Regions from separate parts of the Streptomyces sp. NPDC058284 genome, predicted to be linked through region 4. Evidence: riboswitches for the same ligand, from Rfam matches in the RefSeq annotation. Region 4 holds a riboswitch; each other region holds the start of a gene.
What was found. A riboswitch is a leader RNA that binds a small molecule or an ion and turns the genes downstream of it on or off. The one in region 4 is predicted to bind cyclic di-AMP.

Region 1: it holds a riboswitch for cyclic di-AMP, as region 4 does, so the genes downstream of both, ACFVYR_RS13650 (M23 family metallopeptidase) here and ACFVYR_RS19820 (M23 family metallopeptidase) in region 4, are expected to answer to the same signal.
Region 2: it holds a riboswitch for cyclic di-AMP, as region 4 does, so the genes downstream of both, ACFVYR_RS26570 (transglycosylase family protein) here and ACFVYR_RS19820 (M23 family metallopeptidase) in region 4, are expected to answer to the same signal.
Region 3: it holds a riboswitch for cyclic di-AMP, as region 4 does, so the genes downstream of both, ACFVYR_RS11595 (transglycosylase SLT domain-containing protein) here and ACFVYR_RS19820 (M23 family metallopeptidase) in region 4, are expected to answer to the same signal.

Annotation. Positions count from the first base shown of each region.
Region 1 is NZ_JBHVYE010000008.1:20,607-24,570, reverse strand. It holds gene ACFVYR_RS13655 (PP2C family protein-serine/threonine phosphatase) at 1-860, shown strand, start outside; cyclic di-AMP (ydaO/yuaA leader) riboswitch at 1,092-1,254, shown strand; gene ACFVYR_RS13650 (M23 family metallopeptidase) at 1,266-2,345, shown strand; gene ACFVYR_RS13645 (aldo/keto reductase) at 2,400-3,344, shown strand; gene ACFVYR_RS13640 (PrsW family intramembrane metalloprotease) at 3,348-3,964, opposite strand, start outside.
Region 2 is NZ_JBHVYE010000021.1:71,108-75,071, reverse strand. It holds gene ACFVYR_RS26580 (cytochrome P450) at 1-1,016, shown strand, start outside; gene ACFVYR_RS26575 (transglycosylase family protein) at 1,169-2,257, shown strand; cyclic di-AMP (ydaO/yuaA leader) riboswitch at 2,452-2,652, shown strand; gene ACFVYR_RS26570 (transglycosylase family protein) at 2,657-3,388, shown strand; gene eno (phosphopyruvate hydratase) at 3,732-3,964, shown strand, end outside.
Region 3 is NZ_JBHVYE010000006.1:153,533-157,496, forward strand. It holds gene ACFVYR_RS11590 (ABC transporter ATP-binding protein) at 1-1,034, opposite strand, end outside; gene ACFVYR_RS11595 (transglycosylase SLT domain-containing protein) at 1,315-2,064, opposite strand; cyclic di-AMP (ydaO/yuaA leader) riboswitch at 2,069-2,223, opposite strand; gene ACFVYR_RS11600 (hypothetical protein) at 2,700-3,128, opposite strand; gene ACFVYR_RS11605 (hypothetical protein) at 3,303-3,964, shown strand, end outside.
Region 4 is NZ_JBHVYE010000013.1:152,410-156,373, forward strand. It holds gene ACFVYR_RS19810 (M16 family metallopeptidase) at 1-26, shown strand, start outside; gene ACFVYR_RS19815 (M16 family metallopeptidase) at 23-1,411, shown strand; cyclic di-AMP (ydaO/yuaA leader) riboswitch at 1,662-1,824, shown strand; gene ACFVYR_RS19820 (M23 family metallopeptidase) at 1,837-2,640, shown strand; gene ACFVYR_RS19825 (GntR family transcriptional regulator) at 2,880-3,572, shown strand; gene ACFVYR_RS19830 (HPr family phosphocarrier protein) at 3,679-3,960, opposite strand.

The DNA of each region.
Region 1 (3,964 bases), on a different contig from region 4:
TCGCAATCCTCGCCATCGTCATCAACCGCGTCGTCCGCCGCGGCAACGACCGGCTCGCCAACGCCCGCTCCATCGCCGAGACCACCCAGCGCGCCGTACTGCCGGAGCCCGACCCGCGCATCGGCGGGCTCGACATCGCGGCGCGGTACGAGGCCGCGCAGGCCGACGCGTTCATCGGGGGCGATCTGTACGCGGTGCAGGACACCCCGCACGGCGTGCGGCTCATCGTCGGTGACGTACGGGGCAAGGGCATGGGCGCGGTCGCGGCGGTCGCCGTCGTCATCGGCGCCTTCCGGGAGGCCGCCGAGCAGGAGACCACCCTAGAGGCGGTGGCCCAGCGCCTGGAGCGGGCGCTCGCGCGCGAGGGCACCCGGCGCGACGGGCTCGACGCGTTCGAGGGGTTCACCACCGCCGTCCTCGCCGAGATCCGGCACGCCGACGGCCGCGTACGGCTGATCAACCGGGGGCACCCGGCGCCGCTGCTGCTGCGCGGGGACGGCCGGCTGTGCGTCATGTCGGCGAGCGAGCCCGCGCTGCCGCTCGGCATGGGCGATCTGGGGGTCTGGCCGGACCGGGCGGACGAATCGGAGTTCCCGCCCGGCGCGATGCTGCTCTTCTACACTGACGGCCTGTCGGAGGCGCGCGACGTGACGGGGGAGTTCTACGATCCGGCGGCCCGGCTCGGCGGGCGGATCTTCCCCGGACGCGGAGGACCGCAGGCCCTGCTCGCCGCGCTCGCGGAGGAGGTGCGGCGGCACACCGGGGGCCGGATGACCGACGACATGGCGCTGCTCGCGGTGCGCCGGCCCGTCGCGGGGGATCCGGACGTCACCGATCCGGGCGTCACCGCCGGTGATTGAAGTGAGCCACTCCGCATCACAACTGACGTGTTGTCAAGGGAGTGTGAAGTTCCGGTGCACGGCCCGGTGTGAGGAAGTGTCGTCAACTCACCCTGTTCTGACCACTCCTGTCCCCATACGTACAGGTGGACAGCGTTAACGATCAATCGGAACAGCTTGGAATAGTGACCCGCTGTCTATTAACGTTCGATAACGCAGCGCGGTCGTCCCAGCCGTCACTAGAGGCGGCTCCGCGCGCACGCGCCTAATCCCGCAAGGGAGCCGGGGAACCACTAACTTGGGGTGAATCGGGCCTCTGCGCCTCGTGCATCCGTGCACCCGCGCCAGACGCTCGTAGGAGACCTTCCTGCTCCGAACCCGTCAGCTAACCCGGTAGGCGAGAAGGAAGGAAAGGAGCGCGCCCCAGTGGCGTCCAACCGGCCTGCCCCCCAAGCCGTGTACGTACCGAATGACGACGACTTCGGCTCGTACGACGAGGGCTCTTTCGAAGAGTGGAACCCCACCGAGGAGTCCGTCCGTCCCGTCCGCGGCAGGCACCGTGTGCACAAGAAGAGCGGTGGCGGGCTCGCCCGGAGCTCCACCGTCCTCGGTGTGGGCGTCATCGCCGCCGTCGGCGCGGGCGGCATCGCCACCGCGCAGGACGGCAGGCCGCCGGTCTCCATATCCATGCCCGACCTGCCGGGCATGGACACAGTCGCCGACTCGCTGCCGGACGCCGAGTCGCTGCCCGGCGTCGGCTCGTTGCTGGCCGACGACTCCCCGGACACCACGGCGAACGCCGCCGCGGCGGCTCCGCTCACCGCGGCCGGTGTCAGCACCGCCGACGCCGAGCAGGGCACCACCGACGCGGGCGAGGCACTGCGCGCCCGCATCATGCGGCAGGCCGAGAACCAGCAGCACCAGGCCGACACCGCCGTACGGACCGCGGCCGAGGACGCGACCGCCCGGCAGGCCGCCCGGCAGGCCGCCGGCCAGCAGCGGGCCGCCGAGAAGAAGGCCGACGCCGAGGCCGCCGCCAAGAAGAAGAAGGCGGAGGAGGCCCGCAAGGCGAAGGCCGAGGCGGAACGCCTGGCCAAGCTCGCCAAGAGCTACGCCATCCCCACCTCGTCGTACACCCTCACCTCACACTTCGGTGACGCCGGTGCCATGTGGTCCTCGGGCCACCACACCGGACTGGACTTCGCCGCTCCCACGGGTACCCCGCTCAAGGCCGTGCACACCGGCACCGTCAAGGAGGCCGGCTGGGCGGGCGCGTACGGCTACCGCACCGTGCTCGAACTCGAGGACGGCACGGAGGTCTGGTACTGCCACCAGTCCTCGCTCAATGTCAGCGCGGGCCAGAAGGTCACCACGGGCGAGGTCATCGGCCGCGTCGGCGCGACCGGCAACGTCACCGGGCCCCACCTGCACATGGAGGTCCACACCCCGGACGGCACGGGCATCGACCCGCTGACCTGGCTGCAGGGCAAGGGCCTGAACCCCTGATTGGCCGCTCGTACCTGACGGAATTCGCATACCGTCGGGGACGTTGAGCGACATATGACTTCTCTCCGTACACTCGGCGCTTCCGAACTCGAGGTCTCCCCGCTCGCCCTGGGCGGCAACGTCTTCGGCTGGACCGCCGACCGGGCGGCGTCCTTCGCCGTCCTCGACGCCTACACCGCGGCAGGCGGCAACTTCATCGACACCGCCGACGTCTACTCGGCCTGGGTCGACGGCAACAAGGGCGGCGAGTCCGAGACCCTCATCGGCGAGTGGCTGGCCGAGCGCGGCAACCGCTCCGACGTCGTCCTCGCCACGAAGGTCGGCGCCCACCCCGACTTCAAGGGCCTCTCCCCGGCCACGGTCAAGGGCGGCATCGACGCGTCCCTGCGCCGTCTCGGCACCGACTACATCGACCTCTACTACACGCACTACGACGACCCGTCGGTCCCCGTCGAGGAGATCATCGGCACCCTCGACGAGCTGGTGCGGGACGGCAAGGTGCGGGCGATCGCGGCCTCCAACATCACCCCGGAACGGCTTCAGGAGTCCCTCGACTTCTCCGACCGCGAGGGCCTCGCGCGCTACGTCGCGCTCCAGCCGCACTACAACCTCGTCTCCCGCGACACCTACGAGGGCCCGCTCCAGGAGGTCGCATCCCGCTCCGGCCTCGCGGCCGTGCCCTACTACGCACTCGCGTCCGGCTTCCTCACCGGCAAGTACCGCCCGGGTGCGCGGGTGGAGAGCGCGCGCAGCGGGCGCGTCCAGGAGTACGCGGGCACCGAGCGCGGCGACCGCGTCCTGACCGCGCTCGACGAGATCGCCGCGGAGCGCGGCGCCGAGGTCGCGACCGTGGCGCTCGCCTGGCTCGCGGCCCAGCCCACCGTCGCGGCGCCGATCGCCTCCGCCCGCACGGTCGAGCAGCTGCCCGCGCTGCTCGCGGTGGCGGACCTCCAGCTCACGGAGGCGGAGGTCGCGCGCCTCACGGCGGCTTCCGCATAGCTCTCAGGGGCGGCGGTACGGATTGTCGTACGCCGTCGGGTAGCCGTAGCCGTAGCCGTAGGCCGGGTAGGGCTGCGGCTGCGGCTGGTACGGGGGCAGGCCGGGCGGAAGGTGCCCGTACGCCGCGTACGGCACGGGGAGCATCACCGGCACCGGCAGTGTCGCGCGGGCCGCGTACGCGAGGGCGGGGCGGGCCGGCTCACGGCGCTCCCAGAGCTTGTCGAGCAGCTCACGCTCGCGTACGACGAAGTCGGCCCCGGCCCGGCCGCGCCGGCCCCGGTGGCGCAGGAGCGCGAGCGACGTCGCGTACGTCTCGTACTCGGCGACCGTGCGGGCCGCGGCCTTGCCCCAGGTGTACGAGGCGTAGTCGCGGGCCAGCGAGCGGGCGCGCATCGAGCCGAGCGCGTACGGCTCGGGCGGGGTCAGCCAGCCGGCCGCGGCGTACCCGGGCAGCTCCGCCCGGATCGTGCGCAGTTCGCGCTGCCGGGTCCAGATCGCCAGCCAGGTCAGCAGCCCGAACGCCGGGAGCATGAAGGCCGCGTACACGGTGAAGAAGCCGTACTGCCCGAAGACCGCCGAGCCGTTCCACAGCGCGTGCATGCCCATCGCGAGCAGCAGCC
Region 2 (3,964 bases), on a different contig from region 4:
GTGAGCGCAAGGCCGAGCTGATGACGCATCTGCTCAACATCGACCCGCCGGACCACACCCGGCTGCGCCGGCTCGTCGCGAAGGCGTTCACGCCGCGCCGCGTGGCCGAGTTCGCGCCCCGCGTGCAGGAGCTGACGGACCGGCTCATCGACTCGATCGTCGCCGAGCACGGTGCGGGGCGGGGCGGCACCGACCTCATCCACGAGTTCGCCTTCCCCCTGCCCATCTACGCCATCTGCGACCTGCTCGGCGTCCCCCGCGAGGACCAGGACGACTTCCGCGACTGGGCGGGCATGATGATCCGCCACGGCGGCGGGCCCCGGGGCGGCGTGGCCCGCTCGGTGAAGAAGATGCGCGGCTACCTCGCCGAGCTCATCCACAGGAAGCGCCTCGACCCGGGCGACGACCTCATCTCCGGTCTCATCAAGGCCTCCGACCACGGCGAGCACCTCACCGAGAACGAGGCCGCCGCCATGGCCTTCATCCTTCTCTTCGCCGGCTTCGAGACCACCGTCAACCTCATCGGCAACGGCCTGTACGCGCTCCTCACCCACCCCGAACAGCGCGAGCGGCTGCAGCGGGCGCTGGCGGATGGCGACACCGGGCTCCTGGAGACCGGTGTCGAGGAACTGCTCCGCTTCGACGGGCCCGTGGAGCTCGCCACCTGGCGGTTCGCGACCGAGGCGCTCACCATCGGCGGCGAGGACATCGCCGCGGGCGACCCCGTCCTCGTGGTGCTCGCCGCCGCGGACCGCGACCCGGCCCGCTTCGACCGGCCCGACACCCTCGACCTTTCGCGCAGTGATAACCAACACCTCGGATACGGGCACGGAATCCACTACTGTCTCGGCGCCCCGCTGGCCCGCCTGGAGGGCAGGACCGCCCTCGCGACGCTGCTCAGACGCCTTCCCGACCTGCAACTCGCGGTGGAACCCGCCGATTTGCGGTGGCGTGGCGGGCTCATCATGCGGGGACTGCGCACGCTGCCGGTGGAGTTCACAGACGCACAGCGGTGACGGCCCGGCTGACGGGCCGTCAGGACTGTGATGTTCACGTGATCTCCGCTGCATCGACTTGTGACAAGCGTTCGACTGCGGCTACGTTCACGACGACTTGGGCGCCCCCGGGCGCCCCAGCCGTTCGCTGCAGTCTCCTGAAAGGCAACCGCATGCTCTCCGGTCAAGGTCGTCACCGACGCCCCCGCCAGGCCCCGGCTCTCATCGTCGCGGCAGGCGTCACCGGATCAGCCATCGCCATCCCGCTGCTCGCCGCCACCAGCGCGAGCGCCGCCTCCACCGACACGTGGGACAAGCTCGCCCAGTGCGAGAGCGGCGGCGCGTGGAGCGCGAACCCCGGCAACGGCTATTACGGAGGGCTCCAGCTCTCCCAGGAGACCTGGGAGAGCCACGGCGGCCTCGCCTACGCGCCCAGCGCCGACCAGGCCTCCAAGTCCCAGCAGATAGCCGTCGCCGAGAACGTCCTCGACGCGAAGGGCACCGCCGCCTGGCCGAGCTGCGCCCCGATCGCCGGACTCACCGACGGCGGCGCCGCGGCCGACGTCGACCCGGGCGCCCCCATCGAGCAGGAGCCGTCCGGCTCGTCGGACTCCTCGGACTCCAAGGGCTCCAAGGCTCCCAAGGATTCGGCGGACGCCAAGGGGTCCAAGGACTCCGAGAAGAAGGACGAACGGTCCGACGAGCCCTCGGACCCGGCGGGTTCGGCGGACGCGGCGGATTCGGACGACCCCTCCGACGACGCGAGCGACACGCCCGGGACCGACGCCGACGCGCGAGAGAAGAATCACGACGAGTCCGGCGAAAAGGACGACAAGGGCGGTAAGGCCGGTACGGACGCCGATCCCGGCAAGGGCGGGGCGGACGAGGAGGACGGCGAGGGCGGCCCGGACGGCTCGGGCAAGTCCGGCGGTGAGGGCGGCACTTCGCCCGGCTCCGAGGACGCGACGGCCCCCTCGGAGGGCTCCGACGGCTCCTCCGGCCGCCACCGCGGCGACCGCGCGGACGAGAGCGAGAGCGCCGGCGGCCGTCCCGGACGGCACGCCTCGCGCGGCGAGGAGCGCACCGGCGCGGTCGCCGACGGGACGTACACGGTGCGTTCGGGGGACAACCTCTCGCGCATCGCGGACGACCTCGACGTGAAGGGCGGTTGGCACGAGCTCTACACCGAGAACAAGAAGACCGTCGGCACCGACCCGGACCTCATTCTTCCCGGTCAGAGCCTCGATCTGGGCGAAAAGTAACGGTAGTTGACGAAGAGTCGGCCGGGGCCTTCGCGTCGTATGCCCGGTTTGGCGTAAGTGAGACATGGGTCTCAGAAGCCGTGATCGTCTTTGAAATTGTGTGGAAGACGTGATTACCGTCGTCACCGCTCGCCACTGGTGAGCCCCGCCGGTCGGTACGCCGAATCCTGCCAACGGCCGGACGGGAACAGTCGTCGCTTCGAGCGCCGTGGGCAGGAGCGGGGGAACCAAGGTTTGCGCCGGTTCCGTCCGTCGAGCGGCTGAGCAGCCATCAGGCTGCGCCGCGGGACGGACGGGAACGGCTAGGGGTGGAGTCGCGCTCAAGGAGGGCGACCGGGCAACCACATCGGCCCGAACCCGACAGCTCACCTCGCAGGCGTCGGTGTAGGGGATCAACTCATGCTGCTTTCCGGCAAGGGCAAGCACCGTCGCCCGTCCAAGGCCACCCGTGTCGCCACGCTCGTCGGCGTGACCGGCGCCGCTGTCGCCGCCCCGCTGATGGCGGCCGGTTCGGCCAACGCCGCCACCGGCCAGGAGTGGGACGCCGTCGCCCAGTGCGAGTCCGGCGGTAACTGGTCCATCAACACCGGCAACGGTTACCAGGGTGGTCTGCAGTTCTCGCCCTCCACCTGGGCCGCGTACGGCGGTACGAAGTACGCGCCGACCGCCGACAAGGCCTCCAAGGCCCAGCAGATCGAAATCGCCGAGAAGGTCCTCGCGAGCCAGGGCAAGGGCGCCTGGCCGTCCTGCGGCGTCGGCCTCTCGGGCGCCTCGCCCAGCAGTGGCGGCGGCTCGCAGACGCAGGCCCCGCAGCAGCAGCGCCAGCAGAAGCCGCAGCCGCAGACGCAGCAGCAGGCTGCGCCCAAGCAGCAGGCGGCTCCGCAGCAGCAGGCCGCTCCGAAGCCGCAGCCCGCGCCGCAGACCGAGTCCAAGAAGACCGTCGAGACCCCGACCGGCAAGACGGTCAAGAAGGGTGACGGCGAGTACAAGGTCAAGACGGGCGACACCCTGTCCAAGATCGCCGAGTCGCACCACGTCAAGGGCGGCTGGCAGAAGGTCTACAAGCTGAACGGCGACATCATCAGCGACGCCGACTTCATCTACCCGGGCCAGCAGCTGCACCTCAGCTAGTCGCTGCGGCCCCACCCGGCCGTGCTTCGGCGGACGCACGGCCGCCCCGTCCCCACGGGCTCCCCGCCCCGGTGCGCGTATCCCCCGTACGCACCGGGGCGGGGCCATGTCCGCCGCCGGAAACGTCCCCGGACGCGTCGCGGCCGACGACTCCGGGTTCGCCGCGTGTTCGCTACTAGCGAGTAGAAACGTGGTCCTCCGTCCTGCTTCCCGGGGATTTGGCCTCTTGTCCGTCCCACGGGACGGGCGGTCGGCTGGCTGAAGGCCCGGAGCCGGTTAGGCTCAGGAGACGCAGGGCCGAAGCGGCTCGCGTAAACGCGTCACATCCCAGAAGGAGATGCTCGTGCCGTCCATCGACGTCGTCGTAGCCCGGGAAATCCTGGACTCCCGAGGCAACCCCACGGTCGAGGTCGAGGTCGGCCTCGACGACGGCAGCACCGGTCGTGCCGCCGTCCCGTCCGGTGCCTCCACCGGTGCCTTCGAGGCCATCGAACTCCGTGACGGTGACCCCAACCGTTACCAGGGCAAGGGCGTCGAGAAGGCCGTCCTCGCCGTCATCGAGCAGATCGGCCCGGA
Region 3 (3,964 bases), on a different contig from region 4:
CGCAGTTCCACCCGGTGGCCCTGGGGTGCGAGGGGATGCTCGGGCTCCGGCAGCGGCCGTACGGTGAGGACGTCGCGGATGCGGCCGACCGCGCGCCTCGCGGCCTGCAGGTCGTCGAAACCGTGGCCGAGTGCCTCCACCGGTGCGGTCAGGCCGAGTCCAAGGAGCAGGAAGGGGAGCAGGTCGGCCGGGGCGAGAGCGCCGTCGGTGAGCAGAGCGGCGCCGCCGACGAGGACGACGAGCAGGACGAACGGCGGTGAGAGGACGAGCTGCATCCCCGCGGCGATCCTGGAGAGGCCGCGCACCCACCGGTGGAAGGTGTCCGTGAAGTCGTCCACGGCGGCACGGAACTCGCGGTGCGCACGCCCGGATCCGCCGAACGCCTTGACCACCGCGATGCCCTGCACGAACTCGACGACGGAGCTGGAGATCCGCCCCATGGCCGCGTCGAACGCCTCCTGCTCGCGCAGCCGGGCCGGCGTCATCATCAGCGGAACCAGCGCCACCGCCAGCAGCACGGGGACGAGCGTGATGAGGGTGAGCCGCCAGTCGACGGTGCACAGGTAGACCAGCGACACCAACGGGACCACGAACGCCGAGACGAGCTGACCGGGGGCGTGGGCGATGAACGGGTGTACGGCGCTGACGTCTTCCCCCACCACCTTGGCCAGCTCACCGGTGCGGCGCCGGGAGAACCAGCCGATCGGCGCCCGCCCCAGCCGGGAGGCCAGCTGCCGACGGAACGAGAGCTGCACCCGGCCGTCGAGGACGTGCCCGATCCCGGACGACGCGCCTGTGCACAGCAACCGGACGAACAGCCCGGCCGCACCCACGGTCACGGCCGACCAGACGTGCCCGCGGTCGACCGGCCCCGGCGACAGCAGGGCACGCCCCACCTCGACGACCGCGAGCAGCGGCGCGAGACCCGCGACGGCACCGACGACCTGCAGGATGACGACGGCGGCGAAACTCCGGGCGTACGGGCGCAGCAGCGCTGCCAGGCTCTGCCCCGGCGCCGGACTTGCCTCCCTCACCGGGCGGAGACGGCGCGCGCGTCGGCGAGCGGCGGGTGGGTGGCGGTGAACGGCGGGATGGCTGTGGCGAGTTCAGGGTCCATGACCGTCATCCTCACCGGCTGCCGCCGCGGAATCGTCCGCCGAGTGTCGGCTCTCTCGCCCGATTCACGCACCGACCGGCGCGTACGCCGGTAGCACTCAGGTGCTACCGACGCACGAAAGGCTTGTCACCTTTTGAACTCGCCCTTTGCATCGGCGAGTTCTGGAGTCCTTTCCATTCGGCGACGCCGGCCCGCTTTTAGTAGGGGCCGTTCACGTTGTCGATCGAACCGTAGCGGTCGGCCGCGTAGTTGCAGGCGGCCGTGATGTTGGCGACCGGGTCGAAGCTGTCCAGCGAAGTGCCGGGCACGTGGTAGGCGGTGAAGGTGGGGGCGATAACTTGCAGGAGCCCCTTGGAGGGGGTTCCCGCAATGGCGTTGACGTCCCAGTTGTTGATGGCCAGCGGATTTCCGGAGGACTCGCGCATGACGTTGCGGTGAATGCCCTCATAGGTGCCCGGGATGCCGTGCTGGGCCATGATGTCGAGCGATTCCCTGATCCAGCCGTCGAGGTCGTTCGGGTAGGACTTCACGGCCGGGGCGGTGGGGGCATCGGCGGCGAGCGCGTCGGTGTTGCCGGAGCGGTCCGCCCGCTCGGCGGACGTCCTGGAGGCGGTCCCGGCCGCGTCGTCCTTGCCGAGGGTGAGCTTGAGGCCGGGGTGTATCAGCCCCGGGTTGTCGCCGAGAATGCCGCGGTTCTGCTGGTAGAGGGCCTTCCAGCCGCCGCTCAGGGAGTGCTCCTTGGCGATCTTGGAGAGGGAGTCGCCGGCGAGGACGACGTAGGTCTTCGGGGCCGCGGTGGGCTTGGCGGCCCCGTCGGCCGGTGCCGCGGCGGCGGTGGTGGCGCCGAGCACCGGCAGGACGAGCACGGCGCCGCCCGTGCCCGCGGCGGCGATGCCCCGGGTGAGCGGGCTCGACTTGGGGCGGCGGTGCTTTCCCTTTGCGGGCATGACGCATTCCTCTCCGTCGCCTGCGAGGTGAGCTGTCGGGTTCGGACGGGAGATGTCCGGACGCACGGTGAATGCGCCTTCACCCCGAGCCGTCCCGGAATCCGGGTCGGCGGCTTACCTGGGTCCCCCGCTCCTGCCGGGCGTAAGTGAGTGGTGGAAGGGATTCCGGACAGCGGCAGGATTCGGCGTTCCATCCGGATTGGCGGTGACGTTAGACGAGAAAGACAGGACGGAACAAGACACGAATTTGCATCGGCAATGCGTGAGGCCTACCGCTGAAGATCGGAAACTCCTCGCCGCCTTTGATCCAAAAGTCCAACTCTCCTGGAGTGGCGCGGGAATGCGCGCGGAGATTCCCGGAGCGGGGTACGGCGGACGGTGTGACTCAATTCACCGAATGGGATACGGCCCGGAATGCGAATCGACGGGCCGTCAGAATGTGAGCCATTTCGCTCGGGCACATCGCGAAAGCAGGCAGTTGCCTACACGGGGTGCCAAAGGGGGGAAAGATATAATTATGGTTCAAACCTGGACATAGTCCTACTGCTGTCCGCGCCGGACGGTGAGGCGATGCCCCCGCCCGGTCCGCACATGGCGCTGCCCCCGCCGAAAAGGCGGGGGCAGACGTCAAGCCGTCAGGCGGCGACCCACCCCGTCTTGAGGTAGGGGGAGTTGGGGAAGTCGAGGTAGAAGTAGACGCCGTCGTTGAAGTCCTTGCCGAGGACGGTCCACTTGGCTGCCTTCGCCGTGACCCAGCCCTTGCAGACCTTGTTGTCGGGGTTCCGGTTCTTCAGGTAGCAGAGCTTCATCTTCGTGTCCCGGTCCGGCTTGACCTGGATGTCGTCGCACCGGTTGGTGGTCACGTAGTAGCCGTCGCCCTGGGGCGCGTACTTGTACCCGTCGTACGACCAGTCCCCGCCGAGGCAGGAGGCGGCCGACGCGTGCCCCACCGACGGGGTGGCCGAATGCTCGGACGATGCGGCGGTCGCGGAGGCGCCGCCGATGATCCCGGCCGTGAGGACGCTTGCCGCCAGCGCGGTGGTGAGCTTCGTGCGAGTAAGCACAGTTCTCCTTCTGGTGCTCGATGGCGGATACCGGTCCGGCATCCGTGAACGATCTCACCGGCTCACGGATTGTTCGTCAGGCCTGGTCCGAGCCACCGAACAATCCCGTTCAGCCCTGTTCACCGCTGGGCGGACGCCCTAGGCTGAGCGCCCTTCGCGGCCTTGGGAGGTCCTGTGCACGGTCTCCGCGTGGTCATCGTCTGCCTCGTCATCGCGTGTGTCACCGCGGTGTCGCCGGCCTCGGCCGTGACGCCGGGCTGGTCGGCGGTGCCGGTTCCGGCGGCGGTCGCGCCGGTGACCGTGCTCGATCTGGCCGCCCGCGGTTCCGGCGAGGCGTGGGCGACCGGGTACGAGCAGGCCGCCGACGGGATGCGGCCGATGCTGTACGGGTGGGACGGCGCGAAGTGGAGCCGGGACACCAACTTCCCCGGTGTCGGCGAATCCGGCTGGCTCGGCAAGGTGCAGTTCGTCGGCGAGGAAGTGTGGATCTTTCACAACCGCGCGGGGGAGGGGGAGATCCTGCGCCGGTCGGCCACCGGCTGGAGCACCGTTCCGCTGCCGCGGACCCTCTGGACGTACCAGGACTTCACCGCGGTACCGGGAGCGGCCTGGGTCGTCGGTGAGGACGACACCGGCCTGAAGGTGTTGCACTACGACGGCGCCCGCTGGACCGCCCAGCCCACCCCGGACGGTGTGCTGTTCCTCATGGGCGTCACCGCGCGTACCGCGACCGACGCCTGGGCCTGGGCGGACACCGACACCGGGACCGCCGTTCTGCGGTGGGACGGCACGGCGTGGCGGGACGCGAAGGTGCCGCTGCCGTCGAACAGCAACGT
Region 4 (3,964 bases):
CCGAGGAAGAGGAGGCGGCGAAGTGACCGAGGCCGCGACGACGATGCAGTTCCACCCACAGCCCAAGGCGGGCGCGGCCAAGCCCTGGGCCTTTCCGGCACCCCGGCGCGGCACGCTGCCCAACGGCCTCACCGTGCTGCGGTGCCACCGCCCCGGCCAGCAGGTCGTCGCCGTCGAGATCCACCTCGAAGCGCCGCTCGACGCCGAGCCCGAAGGCCTCGACGGCGTCGCCACGATCATGGCGAGGGCCTTCAACGAGGGCACCGACAAGCACTCCGCCGAGGAGTTCGCCGCCGAGCTCGACCGCTGCGGCGCCACGCTCGACGCGCACGCCGACCACCCGGGCGTGCGGGTCTCCCTCGAGGTCCCGGTCTCCAGGCTCCCCAAGGCGCTCGGCCTGCTCGCCGACGCCCTGCGGGCCCCCGCCTTCGCGGACGGCGAGATCGAACGGCTCGTACGCAACCGCCTGGACGAGATCCCGCACGAGGCCGCCAATCCGGCGCGCCGCGCCGCCAAGGAGCTCTCCAAGCAGCTGTTCCCGCCGACCTCGCGCATGTCCCGGCCGCGCCAGGGCAGCGAGGAGACGGTCGCGGCCATCGACTCGGCGGCGGTGCGCGCCTTCTACGAGAAGCACGTCAGGCCCGCCACGGCCACCCTCGTCGTGGTCGGCGACCTGACCGGAATCGACCTGGACGCCGTCCTCAAGGACACCGTCGGCGCCTGGACCGGCTCCGCGGGCGAGCCGCGCCCTGTACCGCAGGTGACCGCCGACGACCACGGCCGCGTCGTCATCGTGGACCGCCCCGGAGCGGTCCAGACGCAGCTGCTGATCGGCCGCGTCGGCGCCGACCGGCACGACCGCGTCTGGCCGGCCCAGGTCCTCGGCACGTACTGCCTCGGCGGCACCCTCACCTCCCGCCTCGACCGGGTGCTGCGCGAGGAGAAGGGGTACACCTACGGGGTGCGGGCGTTCAGCCAGGTGCTGCGTTCGGCGCCGGACGGGACGGGCGCCGCGATGCTCGCCATCAGCGGCTCCGTGGACACCCCGAACACCGGGCCGGCGCTCGGGGACCTCTGGAAGGTGCTGCGCACCCTCGCCGCCGAGGGCCTTACCGACGCCGAGCGCGACGTGGCCGTGCAGAATCTGGTGGGCGTCGCCCCGCTCAAGTACGAGATGGCCGCCTCGGTCGCGGCCACGCTCGCCGACCAGGTCGAGCAGAACCTGCCGGACGACTTCCAGGCGCAGCTGTACCGGCGGCTGGCCGACACCGGCACCGTGGAGGCCACCGCGGCCGTCGTGAACGCCTTCCCCGAGGACCGCCTGGTGACGATCCTCGTCGGGGACGCCGCGATGATCGAGGAGCCCGTCAGGGCCCTCGGGATCGGCGACGTGAGCGTGGTCACGGGCTGAGTGTGGTTCCAGGCCGAGCGAGGTCCCGGGCCGAGTGAGGCCCGCGTGGACTGAGTGACAGTCAGGACATTTCGGGACCCCGGCGACCGTTTCGGCCGCCGGGGTCCTCATATGTCCGGATTCATATGGTGGTTGCCTGTCTGCCGTGTGGCGTGCGCTACAAAAGTCGCGTTCTGTTTGTGGATTGAAAGAGGCCCCGTTTAGCGTCGGTCCGGCTGTTCGTCGCGCACCACGCCGCATCCGCGGCACCGGACAGTCATCGCCGAGTCCCCGTACGGCGCGAGCCAGGGGAGCCGGGGACCCACATGTCCCCTGGGGTGAATCGGGCACCTTGCCGCGAGGTGAGGGACCCGTAGGAGACCTTCCTGCTCCGAACCCGTCAGCTAACCCGGTAGGCGAGAGGGAAGGAAAGGATCACCCGCCACATGGCGTTCACCCGTGCCACCGGGAAGCACCGTCGTCCGAGCCGCCTCACGCGGACCACCGCGAACGTCGCCGGTGTCGCGGCGCTCACCACCACCGGTGTCATCGGAGGCCTCGCCGCCCCCGCGCTGGCCGCCGCCGACGAAGCGGCCGTCGAGCACACCGGCCTCACCCAGGCGATATCCGTCGGCGACTCGCTCGCCGAGAGCATCGACGCGCAGGCCGCCGCGCAGCGCCAGGCCGCCGACGACGCCGCTGCCGCCCAGAAGGCCGAAGAGGCCGCCAAGAAGAAGGCCGCGGAGGAGAAGCGCAAGGCCGAGGCCGAGGCGAAGGCGAAGGCCGAGAAGGAGCGCAAGGCCAAGGAGCGCGCCGCCCGCGAGGCCGAGCGCAAGCGCCTGAACACCTACGTCGCCCCGATCGCGGGCTCGTACGTCTCCACGGGTTACCAGACCGGCGGCGCCATGTGGTCCTCCGGCAGCCACACCGGCATCGACTTCCATGCCGCGTCCGGCACCGCCGTCCACGCGGTCGGCTCCGGCACCGTGGTCGAGGCGGGCTGGGGCGGCGCCTACGGCAACAACGTGGTCATCAAGATGAACGACGGTACGTACACCCAGTACGGCCACATGTCGTCCCTCGGTGTCACCGTCGGCCAGACGGTCACCCCGGGCCAGCAGATCGGCCTCTCCGGCTCCACCGGCAACTCCAGTGGCCCGCACCTCCACTTCGAGGCCCGCACCGGCCCGGAGTACGGCTCGGACATCGACCCGATCGCCTACCTCCGCTCGCACGGCGTCAACGTCTGAGCGACGGACTGCACGGCTCCCGCAGCACTCCACGAAAGCCCCGGCTCCTCCCGAGCCGGGGCTTTCGTCCTTGCGCCCCTCCGCATCCCCGGACCCCCGGAACTCTCCTCGCAGGGCCCTTGGCCAAAAGATATCCACGAATTCCGGACCGCCGTCGGAAATTCCGACGCTCTGCAATAGAGTCACTGAATGAGCGTCGGTCGACCGCGTTTCGCGGGGATGAAGGCGGAGGTCCGGTCATGCGTGTTCCCGCGCATTCGGTATGCACGGCCATTCGGAACGACATTGTCGCCGGTGTCCACGAAAGAGGCGGCCGGCTCACCGAGGACCTCCTCGCGCGCCGCTACGGCGTCTCGCGCGTCCCGGTCCGCGAGGCCCTGCGCACCCTGGAGGCCGAGGGGTTCGTCGTCACCCGCAGACATGCGGGCGCCTGTGTCGCGGAGCCCACGGAGCAGGAGGCGGCGGACCTCCTCGAGGTCCGGACGCTGCTCGAACCGCTCGCCGCGGCACGCGCCGCGCAGCGCCGCACGGACGCCCACCTCAAGGTCCTGCGCGGTCTCGTCAGGATGGGCCGCGAGCGCGCCGGGAGTGGTCAGGGGGAGGATCTGCGGTCCCTGGGCGGCTGGTTCCACGAGACGCTCGCCCAGGCGTCCGGCAGCCCCGGCCTCAGCGCGCTGCTGACCCAGCTCCGGCAGAAGACCGCCTGGATGTACGTCGTCGACCGTCCGGCGGCGCCGGCCGAGTCCTGGTCCGAGCATGCCGAGATCCTGGACGCGGTCGCCCGCGGGGACGCCGAGCGCGCCAGGGCGCTCACCGCCGCGCACGCCGCGCGGGTGGCGGCCACCCACCGCCTGCGTCACGGGGGACGGCCAGGACCCGAGCGCGTGAGGAATTCGCAACATGCCGTAAACACGGTGAGCCTCCGGAATTAACGGAGACGCCGTATATAAAGAAAGAGTCAATCCATCACGCGTAAACGCCGATGGGGTCGCCCGGAATTCCGGGCGACCCCATCGGCGCATTTTCCAGGAATGTGTCCTAGACCGTCTCCGGAAGCTCCTCGAGCCCCTCCGAGACCAGCTTCGCCAGCCGGTCGAGGGCGGCGTCCGCGCCTTCGGCGTCGGAGGCGAGCACGATCTCCTCGCCACCCTGGGCACCCAGGCCGAGCACCGCGAGCATCGAGGCGGCGTTGACCGGGTTGCCGTCGGCCTTGGCGATCGTCACGGGGACGCCGGAGGCCGTGGCCGCACGGACGAAGATGGAGGCGGGTCGGGCGTGAAGGCCCTCGGCCCAGCCGACGTTGACGCGGCGCTCAGCCATGTGT